Regions from separate parts of the Paenibacillus tianjinensis genome, predicted to be linked through region 1. Evidence: a T-box and tRNA genes for the amino acid it is inferred to sense, from the RefSeq annotation. Region 1 holds a T-box; the other holds one or more tRNA genes.
What was found. A T-box is a leader RNA that pairs with one kind of tRNA and senses whether it is charged. The one in region 1 lies ahead of JRJ22_RS23130 (valine--tRNA ligase), so its partner is inferred to be a tRNA-Val.
Positions count from the first base shown of each region.

Region 2: it encodes a tRNA-Val, which carries the amino acid that the T-box ahead of JRJ22_RS23130 (valine--tRNA ligase) is inferred to sense. The anticodon was not compared.

Region 1 covers NZ_CP070969.1:4,969,886-4,984,594, forward strand. Annotated here, with positions in the region: gene JRJ22_RS23105 (SPOR domain-containing protein) at 1-1,101, opposite strand, end outside; gene JRJ22_RS23110 (glycosyltransferase) at 1,178-2,362, opposite strand; gene JRJ22_RS23115 (glycosyltransferase family 4 protein) at 2,546-3,727, opposite strand; gene murC (UDP-N-acetylmuramate--L-alanine ligase) at 3,994-5,382, opposite strand; gene JRJ22_RS23125 (bifunctional folylpolyglutamate synthase/dihydrofolate synthase) at 5,390-6,766, opposite strand; gene JRJ22_RS23130 (valine--tRNA ligase) at 6,772-9,408, opposite strand; T-box leader at 9,568-9,850, opposite strand; gene JRJ22_RS23135 (LysM peptidoglycan-binding domain-containing protein) at 10,052-11,434, opposite strand; gene JRJ22_RS23140 (glycosyltransferase family 4 protein) at 11,576-12,994, opposite strand; gene JRJ22_RS23145 (GGDEF domain-containing protein) at 13,186-14,424, shown strand; gene ypfJ (KPN_02809 family neutral zinc metallopeptidase) at 14,516-14,709, opposite strand, start outside.
Region 2 covers NZ_CP070969.1:2,429,763-2,444,471, forward strand. Annotated here, with positions in the region: gene JRJ22_RS10645 (NUDIX hydrolase) at 1-90, opposite strand, end outside; gene pxpB (5-oxoprolinase subunit PxpB) at 257-1,042, shown strand; gene JRJ22_RS10655 (5-oxoprolinase subunit C family protein) at 1,039-2,040, shown strand; gene JRJ22_RS10660 (LamB/YcsF family protein) at 2,105-2,884, shown strand; gene JRJ22_RS10665 (ammonium transporter) at 2,993-4,276, opposite strand; gene JRJ22_RS10670 (P-II family nitrogen regulator) at 4,415-4,762, opposite strand; gene JRJ22_RS29720 (DUF5131 family protein) at 5,656-5,856, shown strand; gene JRJ22_RS10680 (hypothetical protein) at 6,009-6,461, opposite strand; gene JRJ22_RS10685 (hypothetical protein) at 6,646-7,086, opposite strand; tRNA gene JRJ22_RS10690 (tRNA-Val) at 7,540-7,611, opposite strand; gene JRJ22_RS10695 (AAA family ATPase) at 7,705-8,151, opposite strand; gene JRJ22_RS10700 (cupin domain-containing protein) at 8,305-8,838, shown strand; gene JRJ22_RS10705 (NUDIX hydrolase) at 8,835-9,266, shown strand; gene JRJ22_RS10710 (hypothetical protein) at 9,526-9,747, shown strand; gene JRJ22_RS10715 (GNAT family N-acetyltransferase) at 9,862-10,305, shown strand; gene JRJ22_RS10720 (DUF3892 domain-containing protein) at 10,393-10,629, shown strand; gene JRJ22_RS10725 (MBL fold metallo-hydrolase) at 10,707-11,444, opposite strand; gene JRJ22_RS10730 (hypothetical protein) at 11,598-12,149, shown strand; gene JRJ22_RS10735 (DUF1292 domain-containing protein) at 12,241-12,564, shown strand; gene JRJ22_RS10740 (aminotransferase class I/II-fold pyridoxal phosphate-dependent enzyme) at 12,685-14,160, opposite strand; gene JRJ22_RS10745 (MFS transporter) at 14,253-14,709, shown strand, end outside.

The sequences.
Region 1 (14,709 bases):
GAGCAGGCTCTTCTGGCCTGCCAGGAAGCTCATCATCGAGTCCTGCACTTCCCAGAGCAGTCCTTGCGCTTGATTCTTATTATATTCGTTAAGTGCTGCAATTCCCTGGCTCACGGATTTCTCCAGCCCTGCGCAAAGACTCTTCCCCTCGGCAGACAGGCCCGGTTCCAGTCGTTTGACAGCCTCATTCCACTGCATATGAAGATCACTGACAGCAGCGCTGTTCACATTCCCGCCGGCTCCGCTAAGCAGCGAAGCAGATACGCTGCTCAGCTCATTCACCAGCTTCCCACTGGCAGCAAAGTAGCTGTTCACAGCCTCAGAAGCCCCGGCAAAAGCAGCCTGATCCGCGGCCGGCAATGTCACTTCTCTTACGTACAGCTCAATCCCCTGATTCTTAAGTCCGCTGCTAAGCAGCTTGGCCTGCTCGCGGTCAGGCGACATTCCGGCATACACCCGGTTGCCGCCCTCAGGATCGAAGCCGGCGGCGAGTCCCGCGGCGAGTAATTCCTGCTGCGCCTGCTGGGCTCCTGCCGGGGTACTGAACACACCGTATTGCAGCAGATAATAGCTCTGCTCTGCAATTGCTACGGGGATGCGGCCTGGAGCAGGGATGTCCGGCAGACCGGTGTCGCCGGTAACCGGCTGGCCGGAAGAAGTGTTCGCCTGGCTCTGCACGGCTGCCGTATTGGCTCCGGCAGGCCCGCTGCCGCCATCATTCACACCGCTGATGAAGTTCAGCGCCGCGTAGCCCAGCAACACTCCTATCCCCAGCGCTCCGGCAACAGGAAGGGCGAATTTCCACCATTGCGTGGGCCGGCGGGTCTGGTAAGAGCCTCCATAACTGACTCCGGAGTAGGAGATATCCCCGAAGTTCTCCGGTTCGTCAGCTGGCATAAATTCAGGATACTGGCTGACAGGCTCTACTTCATAATCTCTATAGGACCAAGTCTTTAAAGGGATTGTCTCCTCACGCTGCTGCGTGCTGCTGTAATCCTTCGCTGTACCGAGACCTCCGCCGCCTGCACTTATATCCTGCGGTGCTTGTCCGCTCTTGTCCTTGTTCATATCAAAGCGGAATGTCATTCTTCCGTTATTCAAATCTCACACCTCACTATCGTCTATTCGTTAAGAGAATATATGATAGAGAGGGGGCGAATATGCTATTTTGCTATGATTACACCAAACTGAGCACTTTTTCCTTGATATTGCTTGCCTCATAATACTTCAGCAGTGTCCGGTAGGCCTGATCAGCTATAATCGATCCGAGTTCCGGGGTTTGCAGCAGCTTCACCACTTGTTCGGCAACTTCACCGGTGGTGTTGGCCAACAGAATGTTCCGGCCCGGCTCGCAATATATTCCCTCCGCACTTTTGTGGCCCGTAACTACCGGTGTCCGCAGCGCCCAAGCCTCAAGAATTTTCAGCGGGCTGCCGCAGCCTTCACGGAGCGTAGTCACAACCGCCTTCACCCGCCGTATGTATGCGTACATCTCTCCGCTCTCTTCAATGATCTGCACAGAGGAATCCAGCTTGGCTAAAGCTGCAACCTCCGGATGAACCTCCCTGCTGACTATGTAACATTTGCAGTCTGAAACCTTAGCCTTAATTAACGGATACACCTTCTTATGAAAGGTCAACGCTGCATTTTTGCCCTGAGTGGTGTGCATATTCCAGTTAAGCAGGATTGCATTCTCTTTGACGGCAGGCTCGCTGTATTGATAATCGTCCAGATCGATAAAATGCGGCACGACATGAACCTTGCCGGCATCCGCAAAAGACAGGGCCTTGAACGATAGGGCATCCCACTCGGAAGCCGTCAGCAGCAAAGCGGTTTTGTTCAATAATTTACGTTCATCCCGCCGGGACAGTGCCGCATTTAACTTATGATAACGTCTGCTCAGACCGCGTTTGCCGGCAGCCCTTCCCTCTGACTGCATGCTCTCCAGACGCTGTAAATCGGTAATAATTGCAGCTTCCGGCAGCAATGAAGACACTACATCAATGCAGTCGCCAGGCACTCCCTGCGCAATAAATACATGGCTGTATGCATTCAAGCTGCACAGACGTCTGATTTCTGCCTGCAGATCTTTATCTGCATAACTATGAACAGCTTTACCCCTAAGCTTATATAGCGAATCCATCAGGGACTTGCGCGGCCTGGGGACTTGATTTACAGTGTGCATCCTAAGCGCAGCATCAGGACGTAATGTTGAATCACGCTGGCACTTGCAATATTCAAGCAGATCGATATCGAATCTCTCCAGCAGGATGCTGACCAGACTTTCCGTTCGTATTTCTCCTTCTGGATCATCCCCCAGACCTTGAATCCGGGCAGAAAGAAACAGCATTCTCTCTCTCATATCTCTGGCTCCTTGGTTCTATAAAAATAATAAACCTTATATTAACATGCAGAAAAAGCAGGCTGGATACATACCCAGCCGCTTTTTATAGAACTTTAGTTGTAGATCAATAGTAGCGCAGTTTATTGAAAAAGAATGTCGATTTATGAGAGAAAATTTTTTTATTTCTAAATATGAAGAGTTTTAGACAAGACTCAACAGCTTCTCCCTCACACTGTCGGCCTCATAATTAGCCATCAGCGTCCGATGCGCCTGCTCCGCCAGAATGGCTCCCTGTTTACGATCTTGGAGCAATTGCACGACACTGGCGGCAAAAGTCACGGGATCATCGGCAATCATAATATTGCTGCCATGCTTGTAGAGCAAACCCTCCGCACCTTTGGTACTGGAGACAACAGGGGTCTTCAGCGCCCAGGCTTCCAGTATCTTCAGACGGGTTCCGCTCCCCTCCAGCAGAGGTGCAATAACCACCTGTGCTCTCCGTACATAATCAGCTACACTGTCTACATAACCAGTGATCACAATGGATGGATCTTTATCTGCCAGCGCAGCCACATCAGGATGCACATCCCGGCCTACAATATACCATTTGATCTCCGGAACCTGTGCTTTGATCAGCGGATAGATATCGCGGTAGAAATAGACGGCTGCATTAACGTTCGGAAAGTAGTTCATATTCCCGGGAAGGATGATCCACTTTTCTTTCTCCGGTTCTGCTTTTGAACGATAATCGCCGATCCGGATGAAGTTGGGGATGACATGCACTTTATAGGAATTTTTGGTGGACAGCGCTTTGAAGGACAATCCGTCCTGTTCAGACGTTGTCAGCAGCAGATTGGTCTTATCCATCAGCTTCAGCTCATCCAGCCGGGTCCAGAACGCGTTCAGCTTAAAATACAGCTTGGCGATACCGTGCTTCTTCTGTGCCAGCTGCGCCGAGAGATTGCTCTCGAAATTGTGGGCATCCGTAATAATGACTGCCTCCGGCAGTACTCCGCGGACGATATCAATACAGGATCCTAGCAGGCTATGAGAAATAAAAACGTGACTATAGCTGTTCTGTTTACTAAGCCTAATAATCTGGCTGTGCATATCCATATCTGCATGACTCATATAAGAGCAGTTGCGCCACTTATAGAGTGAACGGAGCATCGCCTTACGGTAACTCATCCGTCGTTCCACTTCATGCATCGTAAAGGCTGGCACTCTCTCTTGCGGCTTCTGTTCCCGGGGGTTACGGTAGGTTAGCAGGTCTACCTCATATTTCATCATCAAAATATTCAGAATATTGCCAGTCCGCAGTTTGCCGCCGCTGTCTTGCGGAAAAGGATTCTCAGCGGAAATAAACAGTAATCTTTCCTTCATAACCTCGTCTCCTACTCTCCACTTTATCTGTAATTTTTTGGACATATTTATTCATTTAAGATATATTACCCCAAAGCGGCGCGAGTTTTTGTCGTTTTATGGGATTTTGCAGAAATATTTCAAAATATTTTCCACTCCATAAAGTGCAGTACCGCCATACAACAAGGTTGTACACGCTTCCATTAAAATTAAATAAAATTCAAAAAAAAGCGTATCCTTTCCGAATGATCAGAAAGAATACGCTTTGAGATACAGCTTCAATCCTTTTATGCTTGTTTACCGTGCTCCTTCAGAGCTTCCGCCAATGTGTACCCGACCTTCCAAATATCTCCGGCGCCCATTGTGAGCACCAGATCGCCTGGAGCAATACGGCCTTGCAGGTCTGCCAGTACGGCTTCCTTGGTCGGCAGATGCCTTGCCCCGGCGTTGCTGTTCTGAACAATCAGTTCCACTAGTTTCGCAGAGGTCACACCTTCAATCTGCTTCTCACCGGCCGGTGAGTAAATGTCGGTAATGATTACCTCATCTGCTTCACTGAAGGCCCGGCTGAACGCATCCAGCAGGAAGAAAGTACGGGTATACCGCTGTGGCTGGAAGACGGCAATAATCCGTTTGCCGGTAGCTTTGGCGGCGCTGATCGTAGCCTGAATTTCGGTAGGGTGATGCGCATAGTCATCAATCACCAGAATATCATTTGCTTCGCCCAGCACCTGGAACCGGCGTTTGGCACCGTGAAATTTCACTATAGCGTCTGCGATGGCCTCGAAAGCGATGCCTGACTTCAGGCAGGCGATTACCGCAGCCATTGAATTATACAGATTGTATTTTCCGGGAATGGACAGCTCAATCCGTCCCAGCACTTGACCACGGCTGCTCATCGTATAGGAGACCAGCCGGTCGCCCAGCACGATGTCAGTGGCGGTATAATCCGCATCCGGCGAATGAATGCCGTAAGTGATGACATTGCCTTTCACTTCGGACAAAAGCGAGCTTGCCGTCTCGTCATCAGCACAGACAATGGCCGTGCCGTCTTCACGAAGCTGATTCATAAACTGGACGTAGGCAGCCTTCAGCTTGCCAAAATCGCCGCCATAGTTCTCCAGATGATCCGCTTCAATATTAGTCACAATGGCCAGCCAAGGGTGGTACTGGAGGAAGGAGCCGTCGCTTTCATCCGCTTCGGCCACGACGAATTCTCCTTGTCCGGCCTTGGCGTTGGTGCCGACATTCATAATTTCCCCGCCGATAATATATGTCGGGTCCACTCCGCATTCCTCCATGATCAAAGCGATCATCGAGGAGGTAGTTGTTTTGCCGTGCGCCCCTGCAACGGCAACTCCCTTGCGTTCATTCAGCAGCCGGGCAAGCATTTGGGAACGGTGCAGAACCGGGATTTTGAGACGCTCCGCCTCCACCCATTCCACATTGTCACTTGCCAGTGCCGTAGAGTAAACTACGAGATCCGCACCTTTTACCTGCTCCGCAGTATGTCCGATATAAACCTTGGCACCTTTGGCAATCAGTTTCTCTGTCAATTCCTGAGCTGCCACATCGGAGCCCGTAACCGTATATCCCATCTCAAGCATTACCCGGGCAATCGCGCTCATTCCGTAGCCGCCGATCCCTATAAAATGCACACGTTCAGTAGTATCCAACAGTTCGTCACCAGCCTTTTTCAGAATCGGGTTGCCGCAAAAGCGTACTGCGCACATCGGAGATCAGATACAGTGTGCCGGACACGACCGCAAGATCTTTTTCTGACGTGATCGACTGCAGCTGCTGCAGCGCCTTACCCCAATTACGTTCTACTATGATTTCCAAATTTTCTTTGGCATATTTCTCCCGCAGACGTTCTGCGATGGCCTGCAGTTCTTCCGCGTCCATTTTCTTCCGGAAATCCGGTTCGGTCAGGATGAGCGTATCCACTATAGGCAGTATATGCTTGAAGTATGACTCATGATGCTTATTTGCCAGCATCCCCATGAGCAAATTTAATTTGCCGTACTTATAAAACTGCGGCAGGCTTTTGGCCAGACTCTCCGCACCTTCGGGATTATGTGCCCCGTCGAGTACTATCCGCGGAGAGCGGCCTACTTCCTCCAGCCTTCCAGCCCAGAACGTATTCTTAAAGCCTTCCAGCACATCCTCGTCCTCCAGCATGAACGCCATGTATTGACGAAGAACCTCCAGCGTCATCATGGCCCCGGCCGCATTACTCAGCTGATGCTCGCCTTTCATGCCAATGCCAACGTCCAGTGAACGGAACGGACCTTTAAAGTTAAACCGCTGTACACCATCCTCAATCCCAATCAGATCATAGCTGAAATCTTCTCCCGCCAGATAGAGGGTTGAGCGGCAGGCTGCCGCTTTGGCCTTAAGCACAGCGATAACTTCGGGCTGGCTCACGCAGCTGACTACAGGAACTCCCGGCTTGATGATTCCGGCTTTCTCACCGGCAATCTTCTCCAGGGTATCTCCCAGCACATCGGTATGATCATGGCCGACATTTGTAATCACGGACACGACAGGCGTCACGATGTTCGTTACATCCAGCCTTCCCCCAAGACCCGTCTCCCATACGACTACATCGGGATAACAGCGCTCCGCATAGTAGAGGATAGCCAGCGCCGTAGCCACCTCAAACATCGTGGGTGAACCCAGCTCAGTCCCGGCAATTTCTTCGACGAGCGGACGCAGCTTCTCTGCAAGCTCGGCGAGCGTCTCTTCAGGAATATCCATGCCATTATACTGAAAACGGTTGGTGAATTTGGTGATATAGGGAGAAGTGAACGTTCCAACGCTATACCCGCTCTTCAGCAGCACACTTGTCAAAAAAGCGCAAGTCGAGCCTTTGCCGTTCGTCCCTGCTACATGAATGAACTTCAGCTTGCGGTGCGGATTGCCCAGCTTCTCCATCAGCACTTCAATCCGCTCCAGCCCCGGACGGATGCCGAAAGGAATCAAACCGTTAATCCAGTCGACCGCTTCTGTATAAGAACTTAAGGGAGCGGTACCGCCGCTCCCGATCATCTCTTCCATGTCCCTTATCCTCTCAGCTCTGCGATGCGGGCCAGCACTTTCTCGCGCTTAGCGGAATAATCCGCCTGCTTAGCCCGTTCCTCTTCGATGACTTTAGCCGGTGCCTTGGCAACAAATCCCTGGTTGCCAAGCTTCTTCTCTACGCGTTCTACTTCACTGTTCAGCGTCTGAACTTCTTTTTTCAGACGGATAATTTCCTGTTCGATATCGATCAGACCGGATAGCGGCAGCAGGAGCTCTGCTCCTGTAACTACTGCGGACATAACCTTATCCGGAGTTTGCGGATTAAGGCCTGCTTCGAACGATGAAGTATTGCAGAAACGCCCGATGTAATTATCGTTGCGGGTAATGATGCTGAGTGTTTCTTCGCTGCCGGCTTTGATGATCAGCTCAACCTTTTTACTCATCGGCACGTTCACTTCAGCACGGATATTACGAACCGCACGGATAACATCCATCAGCAGGTTCATTTCAGCAACGGCCTCAGGGTTCTCAAGTGCCGCATCATACACAGGCCACTGCGCCAGGGTAATCGTCTCACCCTCATGCGGCAGATGCTGCCAGATTTCCTCGGTGATGAACGGCATGAACGGATGAATCAGGCGCAGCGTGCGGTCCAGCACATAGGCAAGCACCGATTGGGTCTTGGCTTTGGCGGCTGCATCCGCACCATAAAGCGACAGCTTCGCGAACTCGATATACCAGTCACACAGGTCATCCCAAATGAAGTTGTACAGAAGACGGCCGGTCTCACCATACTCGTACGAGTCAATTAGACGCGTAATATCGCGAGAAGTTTCGTTCAGGCGGTGTAAAATCCAGCGGTCCGCCGTAGTGAGCTCACCTGTAATGTCAATATCTGCAAAGCTTACACCTTCCAGATTCATCAGCGCGAAGCGGGAAGCATTCCAGATCTTGTTGGCAAAATTGCGCGCCTGCTCTACCTTCTCCATACGGAAACGCAGATCCTGGCCGGCCGTGCTGCCGGTTGAAATCATATAACGCATCGCGTCTGCACCGTACTGTTCAATAACATCCAGCGGATCAATCCCGTTACCAAGCGACTTGGACATCTTGCGTCCTTCCGCATCACGTACCAGACCGTGCATAAAGACATCATTGAATGGCTTTTTGCCGGTAAATTCAAGTGCAGAGAAGATCATACGCGCTACCCAGAAGTAAATGATGTCATAGCCGGTAACCAGGACATTGTTCGGGTAGAAACGCTGATAGTCGCTGCTGTTCTCATCCGGCCAGCCGAGTGTGGCGAACGGCCACAGATTGGAGCTGAACCAGGTATCAAGAACGTCCTCATCCTGCTTCAGATCATCAAGACCGCTGATTTCGCGGGCTTCTTCCTCGCTGTAGGCTACGAATACTTCGCCTGTAGACTCAGAGTACCAGGCCGGAATGCGGTGTCCCCACCACAGCTGACGGGAAATACACCAGTCACGCACATTTTCGATCCAGTTCAGATAGGTTTTCTCAAAACGTTCCGGAACGAAGTTAACGCCGTCGCCGTTCTTCTGTGCAGTGATGGCGGCTTCGGCCAGCGGCTGCATCTTAACGAACCATTGGGTGGACAGGTAAGGCTCAACCACTGCGCCGGAACGCTCGCTGTGACCAACCTGGTGCACATGGTCCTCAATGGAGATCAGAACACCCTGCTCCTTCAGATCAGCAACGATATTCTTGCGGCATTCGCTGCGGTCCTGACCCTGGTAGGGTCCAGCTTCCTCATTCATAATGCCGCCTTCGTCCATCACATTAATCTGCGGAAGGCTGTGGCGCAGACCTACCTCGAAGTCGTTAGGATCATGTGCCGGAGTGATCTTCACCGCTCCGCTGCCGAATTCCTTCTCTACATAATCATCGGCAATCACTGGAATTTCACGGCCGATAATTGGCAAAATCAGAGTTTTGCCGATCAGGTCCTTATAGCGTTCATCCTTAGGATGCACCGCTACCGCTGTATCGCCCAGCATCGTCTCAGGACGCGTAGTCGCTACTGTAATGAAGCCGCTGCCGTCCTTAAGCGGATAACGCAGGTGGTACAAATGACCGTTAACTTCCTTATATTCCACTTCGATATCTGACAACGCTGTACGCGCAGCCGGATCCCAGTTGATAATACGCTTGCCGCGGTAGATCAGGCCTTTGCGGTACAGCTCAACAAAGACTTGGCGTACCCCTTTGGTCAATCCTTCGTCCAGCGTAAACCGCTCGCGCGAATAGTCCAGAGACAGTCCCATCTTCGCCCATTGCCCGTGAATGGTTTCGGCGTACTGCTCTTTCCAGGCCCATACCTGCTCCAGGAATTTCTCGCGGCCGAGATCATGGCGTGAAATTCCCTGCTGGCGCAGCTTCTGCTCCACCTTGGTCTGGGTGGCGATTCCGGCATGGTCCGTTCCCGGCAGCCAGAGGGTATCGAAGCCCTGCATCCGCTTGGTGCGGATCAGGATATCCTGCAGCGTGAAATCCAGCGCATGCCCGATGTGCAGCATGCCCGTTACATTCGGCGGGGGAATTACAATACTGTAAGGCTCGGCATCAGGCCGCATGCCGGCCTTGAAGAATTCGTTCTCCATCCAATAGGTGTACCATTTCTGCTCTGCCGCCTTCGGATCATATGTAGTCGGCATTTCGCTCTTGGCGTTATTGTCAGCAGCAGCATTGTCTGCCGCAGCCTGCGTGTCCGGCAGCTCCGCTGCCGCATTAGTGTTGTGATCAGCCATGTTCTGAACCTCCATTAAGATAACTGTATTGTTTGTGGTCATGAAAATACAAAAAGGCCTTTCGTCTCAAAGGACGAAAGGCCATTCTTTCGCGGTACCACCTTTGTTTCGCGCTAACAGAAAATAAACCTCTGCCCGGGTACCTTACGGTTCCAGAGCTTAGCGCGACACTCACGCAGATAACGGCTGCATCCGGCCACATCCTACACTGCAGCCCTGATTAAGGGTATGCATTCAGAAGGGCGACTCCGGGGCGACTTCGGTGGCTGCATCCTGCGGAAATTCACAGCAATTACAATTCCGCTCTCTGAAGGGCTGACCGCCTACTCTTCCCGTTCCCAGTCTTTAGCTAAGTTTTACTTAATCCCATAATACAGTTAGTACTATTCCTAGTCAACCAGCATACGCACAAACCGCGAGACTTATACCGCCCAAATAAAATATTTGTCGGAATACAAAAAGAAACCTCTCCTTTCTGAAAAATGGAAGTGCAACCTGCCATTTTTTAAGGAGAGGTTTCTCAAGTACATAATCATGCCGTTCACGAGCTCTAAGGAATGTATAAGACCTGCCCTTCCTCCACATTCTGGCCGGACAGCCGGTTGTACATGACCAGCTCCCGGGCACTCAGCTGATATTTCTCGGCAATAGTGTCCAGGGTATCTTCCCGCTGTACGATGCAGAGCCGGACTTTGCGGAACAGCTCGGCACCGCCCAATCCGCCGATGAAGCGGCTCTTCCATTCACTATCATTTCCGGCCTCTGGAATAGGCACTGCAGAAACGGCTCCGCTCAGGGCGGCAGTCTCCTGCTCCTTATGAGCACGGCTTGAACTGAGCAATGAGGAGAAGGTGAGATGCTCCTTTGCAGGAGTCTCTTCTTCCTTCTTGCTTCCTAAAGCGATTTTCAGGTCCGTCTTTTCTTCATGAGCGGGCAGCGTCTCCGGTGAATGGAAAACTTCATTCTCCTTGTATTCAGCTGGCTCGGGGAGCGCCGCTTCATCCTGGGCCTGAACCTCAGGCGGAGCGTTATCCTCTGCTTCTGCAGCAACCGAAGGCTCTTCCCGGTTAACCGCATAATTCTCTGCCCCAGCTATGTCTTCTTCAAAAGCATTCACGAGTGCAGCAGCAGGTATAACAGATTCTAAGGACGCACTGCCTGACACTTGCGCTAATTCCGGAGAGTTAAGCGTATTCGCAGCTTCTGCCTTCTCCCGCGCACCAAAAAAGTGTCCGGAAAGCGGCTCTGCGCTGCCTTTATGAGAATCAAAGCTATGCGTCCGCAGCTTCTCTTCTTTGTCCTTCTGCAGCTGTGCTGAGGAACCTGCAGGCTGAGTGTAGACGGAGCCTTCCACAAAAAGCGGATTCACTGCAGCTTCCGCTGTAAAAACAGCATTCTCGTGTTCATCTGCCGGGGCTTCAGCTGCACCTTCGCCGTAAGTCCACAATGAATTCTCATACAGGGCATCGTTATCATGCTCACGGGGTTCAGCCGGAGCATCACTTCCCCGGCCTTCATGCTCCGGAGAATACGCAACTGTGTACTCTTCCTGCTGCCAGGCGGCCCCAGTATCCGTTCCGCCGATACCCCGCAGGGAGAGCACGCCTGTTATGTTGACAGTTCGCATTGTAAGCAGGTCAACATCGAAGTTCTCGATCTCCACCCCTATGTCTTCAAGTGAACTGACCCGGGTCAGCGGAACTGTGATTTCAACGGGAATGGCATGCTCCAGACGCTCGGTCCGGTCATTTTCGCCCCGGTAAAGTCCGGTGAGCAGCAGCTGGCCGTAGAGCTCAGCCCGGTCCTCCCGCTGAATCACCTGAATATCCGGAATCAGCTCCACCTCTTCCAGCTCAGCTATTCCCGGAAGTTCATCCGATAGATGGATGCGTTCATAAATATCAAACCGCAAGCCGTGGGACTGGTCAAACACGGGAAATGTCCTCCTTCTTGGCATAATCTAACTCTGAGACAAGCCCAGAGCATAAGCCCAAAATGTTACTCCACTCATGTATATGCTTTAATCAGAAAGGCATGACTATTTTGGACACAACAGCATAAGTCACTGGTTATTTCACTTGCCGGAGAGGATGCCGGCATCGGGAATGCAATATTCTGCCGGAAGTCTGCTGCGCAAGATACGCGCCAGTGGATTACCTGGGTCGGTGAGACTGAGAATATCTGCAGGATGAAACGCACCGGGAATAGGCCGGGCTTTCCGTTTGATCAAATGCAATATACCGGCAGCTGCGCTTGGCTGCCGGCATGCCTGCTTTCCTGCTGCCAAGCGGTATCCCTTGAGTGTCCCTTCCACCATCGCATCCAGTGAACGGCTGTTCCCAGCCCAGCGCTTCGCCTCACTTCCTGTCTTGGCCCGCAGCTCGTCATCTTCCAGCAGCTGTTCCAGCTGTTTCGCCAGCGCCTCCGGATTCTCCGGAGGCACAATCCAGCCCGTTACCCCATGCTGTACCATTTCCGGCATCCCTGCCGTACCAGCTACAACCGGGGCAATGCCGGCAAGCTGCGCTTCAGTAACCGAAAAGGGCTGCGTATCCTGCAGGCTGGGCTGGACATAAATATCCGCTTCCGCCAGCGCAGCGGGGATATTGTCTATTTTGCCGGGGAATAAAACGAGGTCCTGGATGCCAAGCTCCTCCACCTGTACTTTTAGCTCCTCCATAAGGCTGCCGTTCCCGGCGATCACACAGATCCAGTCCCGGCGCTGCTGCTTCACCATGCCAAGTGCACCGATCAATACATGAACTCCCTTGATATATTCAAGACGTCCGGCATACATAATGACCTTCCGCCCGTGATCCAGATGAAGCGGAGAGGGCATTGCCGCTTTTACCTCATATTCGTTCAAATTGACTCCATAGGGCTGAAGGTGAATCCGATCCCGTTCCACTCCCAGCTCCCCCACCAACTGCCCGATCCATTCTGATGAGACCATAATCAGGTCCGCAGCGTTCGCACCAAGCTGTTCGATCCGGCGGAAATAGCTCCAGATAGGCCTGCGCTCATATTCCAGCTTTGTCAGCCCCGGCTCAAGCCCTTTGTATTCATAAAACGACTCGCGGGCCAGAGCCCCATGAACACTGGAGACCAGCGGCACCGGAACCTTCATAATCCGCCGCAGCGCATAAGAGGAAATAAGATCCTGGGCATGGATTACATCATATTTCTCCAGGCCCAGCGCCGCAGCCCCGCCTTCGAATACATAGCGTCCCAGCTCAAAGCTAAAAATGCCGTGCTCCTGATGCAAATGGGGAAACTTCTGCGGATCCAGATAAGGCAGCAGCGCGGTATAATACGCTTTTTTATCAAAGAGAGCGTTCTCGTTCAGCAGATATAAGGTATTGCTCTCCACATTGCTGCCCATGAGGGTTACCGTATGCCCCTGCTCGCTCAGCTTGTCTGAGAGTTGTTTCATATACGTCCAGATCCCCCCCATATTGGTGAGTCCCCAGTAGGTAACCAGCAATATTCTCATGAACCCCTCTCCCCCGGCAAATAGAATTCACTAATGAACAAAGTATTATATGATCGGCACCGGTTCCCCGACATGGGTGAGCGTCTCTTTTGTACAACAAAGAAAATAGCCTGTAAATTTTCAAAATATATTTTTATCATGCTTCAACATTTCGGGTATAATCGGTATAACTCTGGAAAGGAAGTCAGGCGATGATGTCAAAAGCACGAATTTTCGATTTGTCACTGTTTATTGCTGCTGTAGGCATAGCACTCGGGACGCATCCCGGTGTAGCCTTGAACTATACATATCTCAAAGCGATGCTGCTGTACTGGGTATTCGCCAGCTTTTATTTCCAGCTGCGCATTGTGACCCGGAGCGGAAACTCGACCATTGACTACGCTATTAGCTACACTTCCTCCTTTGGTATTTTTGCCGGCCCGCTGGGTACGCTGCTCTATGAGATTTGTTACCGGTTTACCGTATTTATCTATAAAAAGAAAACGAAAACCGCTGATCCCGGAGAGTTTCTGGATACCTTTTACAATATCGGTTCCTTCACGCTCGGCGGTACTGCCGCCTACTATTTATATACGCTTCTCTATCCATTTGCCGCTAATTTCCCGGCCGGATACTGGCTGCTGTTCCTGCTGATGGTCTGTGTTACAACCTTTCTGTCCTCAGGGTTCCTGGTAATCACCTTTGCACTCTCAGGGGATATTAAGACGCGGAAAGAAGCGCTGAATCTGCTGTTAAAAAGCCGGAATCTGCTGGATTTCAGCAAAGTCGCATTAACCAATGCCCTGCTGCTGCGCCTGCTTCAAATGGAGAAATGGGAAATGCTGATCGCTCTTTTCCTGCTGAATTACATCGTCAGTCTCTCCTTCTTCTCGAAGTCGCAGAGTGCCCAGCATAAGTTCGAGCGGGACAAGTTCGAGCAGATGGCTTACCGGGACTTTTTGACCGGCAGCTACAACCGTGCCCATATGGACAAAATGATGAAAGAGCTGGATCATAGCGGCGAATGCATCGGCATCGTAGTGGCGGACATCGACCGGTTCAAAAAAATTAACGACACCTACAACCATGCTGTCGGGGACAAAGTCATTGTTGATTTTGCTGACACCCTGAAATCGCATTTGCAGAAGGACGATATTCTCTTCCGCAGCGGTGGAGAAGAGTTCACCCTGTTCCTGAGAAATAAATCCTTCGTGGAGTGCCGGTCCATAATTGAAGAAATTCAGAATGATATTGCAGAGCATTCCGCTACGGCGGAGTATGAGGACCAGATGATCAAAGTCAGGTATTCAGCTTCCTTCGGCCTCTATTACTACAAGACAGATCTGAATACCTCTATGCAAAAAGGTTATGTTTGCGCGGACCAGCTGCTGCTGGAATCCAAAAAACTCGGCAGAAACCGGCTCACGCATAAAAATGAGCTGGATGATTAATGAAGAAGAGCCGTTTCACCGGGTAGTCCGGCTGAAACGGCTCTTTGCGTAGGCGGAATGCAGCACAGTGCAGCTCCTCCATATGTTCTCTTTATAGCTCAGTGGCATTAAATGTATCTCCGCCTGCAATCGTGCCGGAATTGAAGCCTTTATAGAACCAGCGTTTCCGCTGCTCTGAGGTTCCGTGCGTGAAGCTGTCCGGCACCGCATAGCCTTGGGTCTGCTTCTGGATCGTATCATCGCCGACTGCGCTGGCTGCCGTCAATGCTTCGTCCAAGTCGCCTT
Region 2 (14,709 bases), 2.5 Mb from region 1:
CCGCTTTGGTCCGTTAAGAAGTAAAATATCATGATCTTCATTGAGTACAACAGCTGCTGCGACTACAGTATGCTTCGGTGACGGATTCATTTTCAACTCATTCCTTTCTAATACATTTCATTCAACAAACGCTTCTAACTATCCTGCTGTTTAAGAGAGTGCTTATTGGTTGATTCTTTACTGATGTCTGGTTGACGTAATACAGGCAGAAATACAGTATAATATTCATAATTAACGATGAAAAGGGGGCGCTGGAATGGGTGAGACAAAAGACGGCAGTGAGCTTGTGCCCAATCCCCGCGTCAATCACGGAGCTGCCCGCATTGTTCCGCTCGGCGACTCAGCGGCTGTTGTAATCCTTGGAGACTCCATCAGTCCGCAAATCCACCACCGGGTAAGGGCGCTATGCAGCTATCTGGAGCACCATCCATTTACAGGCATGGTGGAGCTGGTGCCTTCATTTACTTCGATAGCCGTCTATTATGATGGGCTGGCAGTCCTTAAGGCCTATCCGGAATATATCCGAACAGGCGCGGAGTATTATCTGTTCCCGGTTGTAGCTGAACTGCTTGAGAAGATGCTAAGTCTTATAGATGATGAGCCTCCTCCCCAGCCGAGAACGGTCAGCATTCCCGTATATTACGGAGGGGAGGCCGGCCCGGATCTGGAATTTGTTGCTGAGCATAATGGGCTCTTGCCGCAGGAAGTGATAGATATCCATTCTTCCAGTGAATATCTGGTATATATGCTGGGCTTTGCCCCGGGGTTCCCCTATCTGGGCGGACTGCCTTCTGCAATCTCCACACCGCGCAGACTTTCGCCGAGAGTGGCCATTCCTGCAGGCTCGGTAGGCATTGCAGGTGATCAGACAGGTGTCTATCCACTCGAAACCCCGGGAGGCTGGCAGTTGATCGGCAGAACACCGCTCTCTCTATTCAAACCAGAGGCAGAACTGCCTACGCTGCTCGAAGCAGGAGACACTGTAAGGTTCTATCCGATTTCCCGGCGTGAATTCATGGAATGGGGGGAGGATACTCCATGAGCCTGCTGATTATGAAGCCTGGCCTGTTAACTACCGTCCAAGACCTTGGAAGGTACGGATATCAGCAGTATGGCGTTGTTGCCGGCGGTGCGATGGACAGCTATGCCCTGCGTATGGCCAACCTGCTGGTCGGCAACGATGAACGGGAGGCGGGGCTGGAAATGACGGTAACCGGACCGGAGATCACCTTCGCGGAGCCGTCTTTGATTTCCATCTGCGGCGGGGGATTATCACCGATGCTGGATGAGCACCCGCTGCCGCTCTGGCGGACGGTCTATGCGCCTAAGGGAGCACGGCTGCATTTCGGGCGCCTGTCCGGCGGCTGCCGGGCCTACCTGGCGGTTGCCGGAGGTATAGCGGTTCCGGTTCAGCTGAACAGCCGCTCGACCTACCTGCGCGCCGGAATCGGCGGTCATCTGGGCAGGGCGCTGCGGTCCGGGGATGTATTGCCTATAGGAACTCCAACTCTAAGGGGGAACGTCTGGAGAGAGAGGCTGACCAGGGAACAGGGACCGGAGAGCTTGTCTGTGAGCCGCTGGTTTCCAGCCTGCAACCTGATCCCTTCATATCCGGAAACTCCTGTACTTCGAGTCATCGCGGGGGAAGAATTCCTCGCATTCAGTAAGGAGAGCCGCGAGCGGTTTCTTTCAGAGCTTTTTACGATCCTCCCCCAATCAGACCGGATGGGCTATCGGCTGTCTGGCAGCAGTCTGAATCCGGTGCGGGAGCAGAGCCTGATCTCTTCGGCTGTGACCTATGGAACGGTGCAGGTTCCAGCCGGCGGCAGCCCCATTATTCTGATGGCGGACCGGCAGACAACCGGCGGTTATCCGAAGCTGGCTCAGGTGATTACGGCGGATTTGCCGCTGCTTGCACAAGCTAAGATCGGCAGTGCTGTCCGGTTCCGGCTGATCACACTGCAGGAAGCGCAGGAGCAGCTCCTGCAGCAGGAATTGGAGCTGAACAGGCTGCGCTTAGTGCTGGAACACTACTATTAGAAGCAGAAGCCGGACAATTTTAAATGGATTAGTGTAAATACATAAATGCTGGGGGTTAAAGCTGATGAAGACTGTCGATTTAAACTGCGATCTAGGCGAAAGCTTCGGGGCTTACCGCTTGGGACGCGATGAGGAAATCCTGCCACTCATTACCTCAGCCAATATCGCCTGCGGGTTTCACGCCGGAGATCCCGGAACCATGTCACGTACCGTCAAGCTGGCGCTTGAACATCAGGTGGCTATAGGCGCTCATCCGGGCCTACAGGATCTGATCGGCTTCGGACGCAGGGAGATAAAGCTTTCACCAAGGGAAGCCTATGAGCTTACCATCTATCAGGTGGGGGCGCTATGGGGGTTCGTTCGGGCAGAAGGTGCGGTGCTTCAACATGTTAAGCCGCATGGCGCACTTTATAATATGGCAGCTGTTTCCGCAGGACTGGCGGAGGCGATTGCTGAGGCTGTATACCGGATCGATCCTGAACTTATTCTAGTCGGTCTGGCCGGAAGCGAACTGATCCGGGCGGCCAAGAAGACCGGGCTGCAGAGCGCCAGTGAGGTATTCGCCGACCGCACTTACCAGCGAGACGGATCATTAACACCCAGAAGCGAGCCTGGTGTGCTGATTACAGATGAACAACAGTCGTTGCAGCAGGTCCTGCAGATGGTGACGGAAGGTAAGGTGCACACTACCCGGGGAGAGAATATAGATATATTCGCGGAGACAATCTGCCTGCATGGTGACTCTCCACACGCCGTAGAATTTGCATCGTCCATCCGCAGTGTATTGGAGACAGAGGGAGTGGCGGTACAGAGTCTGAGCCAAACAGCTAAGCGTTTATCTTGAAGCAGTTACATACTATCACCCGCATAACCAAAAGAAACCTCGCTTTAAAAATGGCAGACTTTACTCCATTTTGCTAAAGTGAGGTTTCTTAATTATACTTGATGTCTTCTAATCCTCTGAACCGGTTCTAAGGAGCAATGCTTCGTCCAGTCCGGGCTGATCGCTGAACCGTTCCAGCTCGTTATAGGCGGGGATACCATGCATAGCCATATCCAAGCCTTCTTCTTCCTCAGAGGCACTGACGCGAAGACCAACGGTTTTGTGAATCAGCTTGGCCGCAGCGTAGCTCATTACAAAGCCCCACACCATGACCACGACCACACCAAGCAGCTGAACACCCAGAAGGTGAAACTGTCCTGTGGTGAACAAGCCATCCTGCTTATCAAAAAGCCCCACAGCCAACGTACCAAAGGCTCCGTTAATTCCGTGTACCGCAACCGCTCCGACAGGGTCATCCACCTGCAGCTTATCGATGGCAAGCGTCCCCCAAATTACCAGGATACCGGCAATCAGGCCAATGAGAATGGCTGAGTAGGGAGTTACAAACGCGCAGCCTGCTGTAATTGCGACCAGACCGGCCAATGCGCCGTTCATGGTCATACTCGGATCCGCCTTGCCAAAACGGAACATCGTGTAGACCATGGCGGAAGTCCCTCCGGCAGCAGCAGCCAGCATAGTATTCAGGGCAATTACGGAGAGGCTGAGATCTGCAGCATTCAAGGTGCTTCCAGCATTGAAGCCAAACCAGCCAAACCACAGGATAAAGGTGCCTGCAGAAGCCAGCGGAATATTACTCGGTGCAAACACGTTCACACTGCCATCGGTGTTGAATCTTCCGCGGCGCGGACCCAGAACTTTAGCGAAGGCAAATGCCGCTGCTCCCCCAAGTGCATGTATGGCAGCCGACCCGGCGAAATCCTTCATACCTAGTCCGGCAAGCCAGCCATTCGGGTTCCAGACCCAGTGTCCGGAGACCGGGTACAAAATCGCTGCCACAAAAAAGGCGATGAGGATATAAGCTTTAAAGGACATCCGCTCAGCTACCGCACCGGAGATAATCGAGATGGCTGCGATGGCAAAGCCGATCTGAAATAATACGTAAGCTGATAATGGAAGATTTAAATCTATAGGCAGAGACTGGGAAGCTCCCCAAAAATTAAAGCTAATGATTCCGGCAAAATCTTTTCCGAACATAATCCCAAAGCCAATCAGGAAAAATGCCAGAACACCGACTGTAAGATCCACAAAAATCTTCATGGTGACATTCACTGCGTTCTTCGTCCGCACAAAACCTGCTTCGAGCAGGCTAAAGCCGCCCTCCATAAACAAAACCATAGCAGCAGCAAGCACTAACCAAACCGTATTTAATGCCATATCCGTTCCGGCGTTCATGATGTTACCCTCCCTGTCACTTTTACAACATAGTAATGATATAAGGAGAGTGTAGAGAATGTCAACTTCAAATGTTATGTTAGCTTACATAGATTTGGGTAAAAATTGTCTGGCTATTTGCACTTTTTAACATGTGGGTTATTTTAACTCGTCGATCGTATCATCGGTTTCGCCAGTTCGAATATTGTACATTTCAAGGAGGGGCAGTACGAAAATTTTGCCGTCTCCCATTTCTCCGGTCTGTGCGGTAGCAATAATGGTCTTAATCGTTTCTTCGACTTTATGGTCGGAAACAACGATTTCCAGCTTTATTTTGTGGTGCAAATTGACGGTATACGATTTCCCTCTGTACACTCCGGTTGTGTTTTTTTGCTGGCCGCGCCCTTGGGCCTGGGTCACTGTGAATCCGGTGACTTGAATCGTACGGAGTGCATCAATTACTTCTCTTAGTTTCTCCGGGCGAATAATTGCTTCAACTTTTTTCATATTAATCCTCCACAATCAGTGTTCTGATATGTGAATTGTACCACAAGATTTGCACTCATAGGTATTTCAAAAAAAGTGACTTTAACAATGAGAAGCGTTAAAAAGTTTTAATGGTAGCGCTGTATTTCGGATCAGGGAGTTGAAGGTGTTATCGATAATACATGATTCGACTTACTGATCAGGTCCTTAATTCATCTAATTGAAGTGCCGATTCCGGCTTCATTATATAGTACACAATTCTGAAGAGGTCTCTAGTTCCTGTTTCAGCTTGTGGATTGTCAGGTGTATGGGCTGCGAAAGTGAGGACGGTACGGGGGAGAGCATGTTTGCAGATAGAACCTTCCGGTAAACTAAAATACCTGGTACACGATCAAATAGCAATGGTTTTTGAAGAATCAATTTGTGGCATAGCCCTTAAAGGGAAAGATAAGCGTTACATCCGGAATGCCATTATTGTGATAAGGTATTTTCGCCATGTAATTATGACGGCGACCTGCTCTATAGCAGCTGCGGAGCTAAGTGGGGGGACGCTCGAATTATGATTGAAGATGAACAAATACGATGACGTGGACTGGGGGGGGTTAAGCATCCCCCTTATAAATCTTACTTTTTCTTACGCTTGTTCAGGAACCCTATCCAACAACTAGTAGCCGCGAGGAAAGCAAGAATAACTGGCACCAATTGATTATTAGTCAAGATAATACACCTCCAGTATCCCGAATACTACCATTAGATAAATTTTTAATTATGTACTTTATATCACCGGAGATGATAAACAGTATGTAAGACGTTAAATACGATGAGTACGGCCAGTCATCCGGGTCAACTACCAGCATAGATTGGGTCATTGTCGGCGGAGATATCGGTCCTAAGGCCCGACCTATTCATCTGTGGTGGTACAGGAGCTTCGGGACCAATGTCAGATTGCCGGCGTACCTTTCTTCTTCAAACAGTGGGGTGAGTGGCAAGATACCTACATATTCTTCCATTCAGTTCCCTGCCAGATGCCTACATGCCAAATTCGGCATACTGAAGTGTCTAAGTCGAGGTTAAACCACTGCTTACCTTTAAAACGCCGGCTCATTGCATCGTAAAGCTTAATATCATGGATGATTACAGTCATGGCGTAGTGGACGCATACTGCTCACTAAGGGGGATAGTATAGCTTATTGCGGCAGCTCTGAACTAAAACCCAAAGTCATAGACTGCCGCTGTTATTTTTTATACTAACTATGAATCATTAACCTTAAGCGGTTGTCCCTGCTTGAGCAACTCCATTGAAAGTAACGGGACCAGTAATTGTGATGGCTGGTCCTGGTCCAGAATCGAAAGCATACATCGAATATCTTATTTCACCAGAGACAGGTACAGGAGGGTGGAAATCCGCAGCACTGAAAGAAATTAAGTTGTTGCCAGTATACAAATCTACAGTAGCTGTATAAATTACTACACCTGTTCCGCTAACTCCTGTACCACCTCTTTCAATGGTAATGGTAATAGCATTCGACGCAACACCGTCAACACCAATGGTTCCGACCAGTTCCACACGAACATCTGCAGCATTAGGGGTACTTAACACAGCAGCCACCTGTAAACCGATATCTCCCAAGAGCAGTGTTGGAGTATCAGGAAGTATTCCCACTCCAGTATTTGTATTGCTGAATTGAGAGGTTCTTGAATCTAAGAATTGAATAGCCATATAGTTCACTCCTTTGTCGATTCTTACTATCAGTATATGTTCTCTCTTAATTATTGTATGGACTAAACATGAGAGTGCTTTACCTATATTTGAGTTGGAAAAATTGGCTCGGACATTATCCGATTGTTCTATCCGACTTAGTTAGTGAGAATCTTATGATTGTTAGAATTACCGATCCAGATAATTAAGCTGTCCTCTTTTTCAAGAATGAATAAATCAGATAACTAGCTGTACATGGAATGAGGTATGAAACGTAGGTAAAGCCTAAGTTCCAATCATTTTGATAAACAACTTTCCCTGTAAAAACAAGAGTGCTTTCAAGGACAGTTTTTACGAGTGACATTACAGGGATAACAATCCATGCTCTTCCAAAATTATTGATCAAGTTTAGCGTGAAAACCGAAAACAATGCAAAAATCCCGAAATTGTATGGGATAAAGGATATTGTCCCGTAATCTTTCGGTGTAACGTACCACCAGTTCATATGAAATCCAACATCATTGACGAGGAAGGCAAGTAGTGCACCAATTATGCTAACTTGTATTGCAAAAGTCGGTTTCTTTATAAGCAAATATTGCCCAAAACACCAAGGAAGAATAAACCCCAAAAGTATATTTAATAACATCAAAATCACCTCGGATTAATTATTGCCACAAGTTGCGGGGTATAGGCATAATTGTTCTTTTTTTCAAGGAAGAGTCAAAGGTGCGTAATATGCTTGTGTCGCAGTACGAAGATACCAGGGAGTAGGAGTATCCCCCTCCTCTCCCATAGGTTCAATAAACTACTTCTTCTTTTTAAAGAAACCAAATAAAAACAAGAGAATTAAAATAACGATTATAAATTTCATCGGTATCACCTCTTTTTTGTGGGGATTATAGCATGATCTGCACGATTGATATAGAGGGTAGAGGAAGTATAAAATGGTCGGAAGGATAAGAAAGCTGGTGCCGAAGATGGCACCAGCTTTTGCTTTAATCTAGTACAGGGTACCATAATGGCACCAATACCATTTGTGCTTTGATTTATGAGGCGAAGAAAAAGAAAAAAAGCCTTGATATACAAGGCTTTCTGCGTATAGGACGGATGGGGTTCGAACCCATGACCCCTACCCTGTCAAGATAGTGCTCTCCCGCTGAGCTACCGTCCTGCAACGAAATTTATAATACCACAGGATGTCAGGTGAGCGCAATATTTTTTTAAGGATAAGATACATGGTGGTTTCTAGGTATAGTTTTTCAAATTATATCTTTAATAAATCTTGGATCGTTGTTACTACTACATGAGTACTAATGCCAGTTGTATCAATGGTATGAGTGATCATTTCTTCATATAATTTCAGCCTGTTACAACTCGACTCAATTTGTTCAACGGTTCTGTTATCAAGCAACATCCGATTCCGTAAAGATTCATCAGAACAAGTGAGCGTTATTCTTGTAAGTTTGTACTCTTCCCGGTGAAGTACCCAATTGAATAGGATATAGTCAAAGTTCGAATTCTCTAAAAAACTCCGGAGTAAATAGGTAATGTTACCCTCGACCACTTTTGTGTTCTCTTCTGTAATTATCCACGGGTTCATCATCCAGCACCAGTCCCCATCCAGCCAAACCGATTTGTGAAGTTTTTGATGCAGTGCTTTGCTAACTGTGGTTTTACCCACACCCGGTGTGCCGTTTTTCACTAAGTTCACCTGCGTTTATTAGGTTTTTATTATTTGCCATGCATGATTTCCTCTAGTTGTATGTTGTACGCTGATATTGTGAAGGAAGTTGCAAATTATGGAAAAGTGAACAGGTATCATGGTATCTTAAGTGGGACGAATTAAAATGGGGAGTGAGCGGAAATGGCGACAATTTTTAATGACCACAATATTTCGTTTAAGCAAAAGCAGTCTCCGGTACCGGAGTTTGCCTGGCATACCAGTGAGAAGCTGGCTAATGTGGTGGGCTCGAAGCATTTGATCTTTGATATCCGGTCACTGGATCCGGGGAAGTACTCTTATCCTTATCATTTTCATAGAAATGCGGAAGAGATCTTTGTAATCATGGAAGGGAAAGCACTGCTTAGGACGCCAAAAGGAATTGAGGAGCTGGGCACAGGCGATGTGGTGTTTTTTGAGACAGGCCCGGAAGGAGCGCATCAGCTGTTTAATCATACAGAGGCGCCATGTAAGTACTTGGATCTGCGGACGAATAACGGATTAGATGTTGCGGAGTATCCTGATTCCGGAAAAATCAATATTTTGCCGTACGAAGAGCTGTATCAAGCCGAGGACCGGGTGGATTATTACAAAGGTGAAGACAAGACCCGGGAGAAGTGGGAGCAGTTATCCGGTAGTTCTTCCAGCCATTCTGACAAAGGGGATAACAGCCAGTGAAAGTAACGATGTATGAGACAGGTATAGATGAAGCTGTACTTAAGTATGTGGTTATTGTTGCAAGACAGGGTGAGCAATGGATCATGGCAAAGCATCGCGAACGGTCGACATGGGAATTTGCCGGCGGCCATATTGAGCCGAATGAATCCCCGGATGAAGCCGCGGCCAGAGAGCTGTATGAGGAGACTGGAGCGGAGGAATACACGTTATATCCAATCAGCATATACTCGGTTGTCAGTGAGGGAGTACCTGAGAGCTTCGGTAAACTCTATCTGGCAGCCGTTCATAAGTTCGGACAACTCCCGCAGTATGAAATGGGGGAAATTAAGAGCTTTGCGGAAATACCCGAAGAAGTAACATACCCGATGATCTACCCTGCGCTTATGGCAAAGGTGAAGGATTTCATGAGGCAACATGAGCAGATCTGAGTAGAGGATAACGCTACGCTTGATACATATTTTAAAATTGATATGGAGGTGCCGTTATGCATGGCATATGAGACCAGACCTGAATTTACAGTGAGTGTGACGAGGCATATTTAGTTCTGTTAGGAAGTTTGGCTTGAAATAGTGCATTTTATCTTCTATATAATAAATGTAGCGGCCTTTATGAGTATATCGAGCCGGTTTATTATTCTTCTCAATCGTCAAAGCTGGAAACAGCAGTATTGATGGGAGGAATAAGCTAATGCGCAAATTCAAGTTACCGGTAACGGTTCTCTGTCTGGCTCTGCTCCTGGGGTTAACAGGTTGTAAGACAGTCTATCAGCCTCCTGAGGCTGTGGAAATACACCGGATGAGTGACATGGACATGGATGTCCAGCATAATAATTTAGATGGTCCGCTGTCACCGGTGATGCAGGATGTCTATGATCGTTCCATCTCCACAGAAGTCTACTCGGTTGAATAAGCTCTGCTGCCTCCGCCGCGGCAGGAGCAAATGTACTTCCCTATACAGGTTATCAAAAATTCTGTATAATAGGTCAACTATTGTTTTGACATAGAGAGGGGACAAAGGGAGAACATGGCGGCGGAAATTGTACATGTGACTACAGATGAACTGCTTCAGATGGGGCTGGATATCCGCAAAAAGGTATTTGTTGAAGAACAGAACGTGCCGGCGGAAGAAGAAATTGATGAATACGATGTGATCAGTGATCAGGCGCATCATTTGCTGATTATCGATAACGGTCTGCCGGTAGCTACCGGACGCCTGATTTATTATAAAACAGGGACTGCCAAGATGCAGCGTATCGCTGTCCATAAAGATTACCGGAGTAAGGGATACGGCCGGATTCTACTGATGGCGCTGGAAGAGCGGGCCCGTGAGCTGGGTCTTGAGTTCTCTGTGCTGGATGCACAGTGTCAAGCAGAGGATTTTTACAGCAAGCAAGGGTATGAGGTCATCTCTACGGAGCCGTTTTATGATGCTGGTATTTTGCATGTAAGAATGCAGAAGAAGCTGTAACGGGCTCAGGTACATATTTTGTCGGTGCTGAGGGCAAGATAGGGGTGAGCCGTATGGCTAATCCAAGCGTGAAGGAATGAATCCCAAGTGATGAACAATGAACGCGAGCGGTTTGTAGCAGCCCAAAGAAATGGTGACGGTGACCTGATGAAGTTTCAGACTTCCTCAGGACGAGTGCTGGATTACCAGCAGGCGCTTCAGGAGGTTCAGGCCGGCAGTATAGCTGGAGTGAACGTGTTCAAAGGAAGAGACGGAGAGATGTACATCCGCGGTGACGCAGACGGTGATCCGAGCAATAATCTGGATCAGTTGCCGCAGTTTTAAGTACGGCTGGACAAACGCTATTAACGCGAACTTGTCCGGCCTTTTTTTTCGTTTATTTCCATAAAGGTTAGCAGATCTTACAGCGCATAGATCACATGCTGCTCCAGAAAGGTCATCTCAGCAGTTTTCCCCTCGAACTCCGGCTTTTGATCCCCGTAATGCATCAGACGAATCACCTTACGGACGTCTTCAGGCAGAGACAATAATTCACTTAGCGTTGTATGAACCTCGCCAGGACCTTTGAGCTGGCAATCGTGGAAGATTTGACGGATAGCCTGCTTACGGACCAGCTTCAGTAGCAGCTCAGGCTGAAAGATCATATCGGCACTATAAAAGATTTCTCCGCCCAGCAGCAGAGAGTAGCTGTCTTTGCCGCGGATATGGGGTGTGCGGATCAGCTCCAGTGTGATTTCGGTGGAGAGCTGATAAGGAAAGCCAGGTTTCAGCAGCCTGACCTCAAACGCGTCTTCTAGAGAACTTGGATTATGAGCTGCTGAGGAGCTGTTCTTTTGAAAACTCTCCCACAGCGGTTCAACTAAAGTATCGGCTACCAGCAAGATCATCTTTCTGCCGAACTTTGTTCTCATAAGCCTGGATAGCTCAGGGAGACCGCCGGCATGATCATCATGGATATGGGTGATCAGGACGGCATTTACATCCGCGAAGGATCTGCCCAGCTTCTCCATTGCCAGTGGAGCTGTCGTTCCACAGTCAATCAGAAGTGTATAATCCCTGCTTAAAAGCAGCCCGTTATTATTATAGTAGTTTTTGGCAAAAGCATCGCCTGTGCCAAGCATTTGCAGACTTACGGTCATCGTATCGTTCCTCCAATATTCAGTGCTGAGGCCTTAATTTATATATAGTATCATTTTAAGCTTTGTATTGAAATTTACGTCCTAAACCTGCGCAACTTGTGGCAATCTTGGTAGTATATATTAACAGCATGAATTATTTGGAGGGTCTCTATTATGAGATGGAAAAAAATTGCTCTGTGCGTGGTTGTTTTTTCCCTAATGGGAGGATCATTATTGTTCGCGGACGCTGTAAATCAGAAGCTTAGGGTATGGAGCAATGGAAAGGAAATGGCCGATGGAGGCTATTTGATTGACGGAAAAGCCTATATACCGGCTAGAGAAGCCGGAGGTGTCGTCAGCTGGGACGGTTCGGGCAAAGTGACGATCCTTAAGCCAAATGTGCAAATCGTACTGTTTAACGGCGATAAGGTTTTTGGCAATGTAAATGTGGGCAAGCTCAAAATCAAGGTGTTGACCCAAGTGGACAGTCTGACCGACGATATTGCAGCAGTGAAGGTTGCCATTACTGATCCTTCCGGCAATGTGAAGGACATTCAGTCCCAGGAGCTTGGCGGTTCGAAGAAGGAGGATTTCTGGTTCCCGACTTCGGAGTTCACGTATGATTTCAAGGATGCCGGCAAATACCGGGTGGGCTTCTATATCAAGGCGTCCAAGGGCTCTGATTACGTACTTGTGTCTGAGAAGGTAATCACTGCGCTGGATTAAGTATTTTGGGCGGCCCTCAAATTGACCTGAACTTATCATACGTGTTACGATACCAAATGTAGGATAATTCAATTTAAAGTGAGGTATTTCAATGAGCGATCACAAACATGAGCATGGCCATGAACATGGTGAAGCATGCGGTTGCGGACATGATCACGACCATGAGCACGAGGAGTTTGTGCTGACCTTGACGAACGAGCAGGGCGAAGATGTAGAAATGGTGCTGGTGGAAACGTTCGACGTAGGCGAGAAATTGTACGCACTGCTGCTGGAACGTGAAAACCCTGAAGCAGACGGCATCATTCTGCGTATGGAAGAAGAAGATGAAGAAATGGTGCTTTACAACATTGAAGATGAAGCTGAATGGAAAGCTGTTGAAGAAGCTTATAATGAGCTGCTTGCCCAGCAAGAATAGATTTCAGTGTAGCTGAGAGGCTGCGGACCGGACAGGCAGCGGCGCTCTAATGCACAAAACCCGATACTGATCCAGTATCGGGTTTTTGTATGGGAACATTTAATTGGGAGAAGCGGCCGATCAGGAGATCGGCTCGGCTTCTACAATCACTTTAACGAAGTTGATGCTGCGGTCTTCAGGCCCTTTGACCGGCAGACCGATTTCTACATGGTCGATGATATAGTCGATGTTATCCTGGGTAATTACTTCACCTGGGAGTAAAATAGGAATCCCCGGCGGATAGACATAGATAAACTCCGCTATGATATAGCCTGCAGACTCGCGGAACGGAACCACCTGAGTGTCTGCGTAGAAGGCATCCCGGGGGATAAGGGCAAGCTGCGGAATTTCCGGCACTTGCACCTTTAGCTCATAGATTTCACCTTTGCTGTAGTGGATTGCTGAGAGCACCCGCAAGGCAGAAATCAATTTATCTACGGATTCCTGGGTATCGCCAGGGGTAATCAGGCAAAGAATGTTATACATGTCGCTCAGTTCAACTTCAATGTTGTACTTCTGGCGGAGCCAGTTCTCAGTCTCATAACCGGTAATGCCAAGATGACGCACATGAATGTTGAGTTTCGTCGGATCCAGATTAAAGGTGGCTTCTGTACCGAGAATTTCTTTTCCAAAACTGTACAAGCCGTCAATATTGTTAATCGCCTCACGTGCGTAATTGGACAAAGCAATCGTCCGTGAAGCCATTTCGTGGCCGTTCAGTGCAAGATTGCGTCTGGAGGTATCCAGGGACGCGAGCAGAATATATGAAGTGGACGTAGTTGTGAGCATGCTGATGATCGTCTGTACCCGCTGCGGGTTGACCAGGCCGGTCTTCGCATTCAGATTAAGTACCGAGCTTTGCGTCATGGAGCCGCCCAGCTTGTGTACACTGGTTGCTGCCATATCCGCTCCGGCCTGCATGGCCGAGACCGGCAGATCCTCATGAAAATGAATCAATACTCCATGTGCCTCATCCACCAGTACGGGAACGCCGTAGCTGTGGGCAAGATCCACAATCGAACGCAGGTCGGCGACAACGCCAAAATACGTTGGATTGATTACTAGAACTCCTTTGGCGTCCGGATGACGCCTTAATGCCCGTTCCAGCGAGCTGGTGGTAATGCCGTGGTCTATCCCAAGATTCTCATCCTGTACAGGTGAGACAAAAACAGGCTTGGCTCCGGAGAAAATTATCGCCGACATCACTGATTTGTGAATGTTGCGGGGGACAATTATTTTGTCTCCTTCCGAGCAGACAGAGAGGATCATAGTCATGATGGCATTGCTCGTGCCTTGTACGCTAAAATACGTATAGTCGGCGCCAAAGGCCTGCGCAGCCAGCTTTTGAGCTTCCAGTATCACCCCGGTAGGCTGATGAAGGTCATCGAGCGGTGCGATGTTGATCAAATCTATGGATAGCGCGTTATCGCCGATAAACTCACGGAATTCGGCATCGGTTCCTAGCCCCTTCTTATGCCCAGGAATATGAAATTGAACAGGGTTTCCGGCGGCATGCTTTTTAAGAGCGGTGAAGAGGGGAGTTTCGTGTTGATTCATTTAATGCTGTCACAACCTTTCGTCAAGATTTATTTTTTTACGACAAGCATCAGTATAACAAATCAATCACCATAATACTAGGATGTGATGTAATGTCTGGCAAAGTAGCACAACGTATGCATATCAATCTGGCTTCGCCGTTCATCATGGAGATGTGGGTAATCATCTTCCTGGTGGAATTTGTAAAAGGATCCCTGCTGGTCGCTTTGCTGCCGGTTTATATGGAGAACATTCTGGGTCTGTCAGTCACCGTTGTCGGGTTCGCTTTTGCCCTGCAGTATTTAGGTGATAATCTCTTCCGCAGCCCGTTCGGCTGGGTGATGGAGCGGATCGGGTACCGCTGGACCATGACCGGGGCTCTGGCGCTGATTCTGGTGGCTGTCGGTATGATTATATATGCCAAGGATGCAGTAACGTTGTCTGCAGCCTGTCTTATTCTAGGCATCGGTACATCGCCCCTTTGGCCATGCACCATGACCGGCATCACCGAACTGGCAGGCTCCACGGAAAGTGGCAGCAGCGGGGCAGCGATGGGCGCGGTGGAGATGG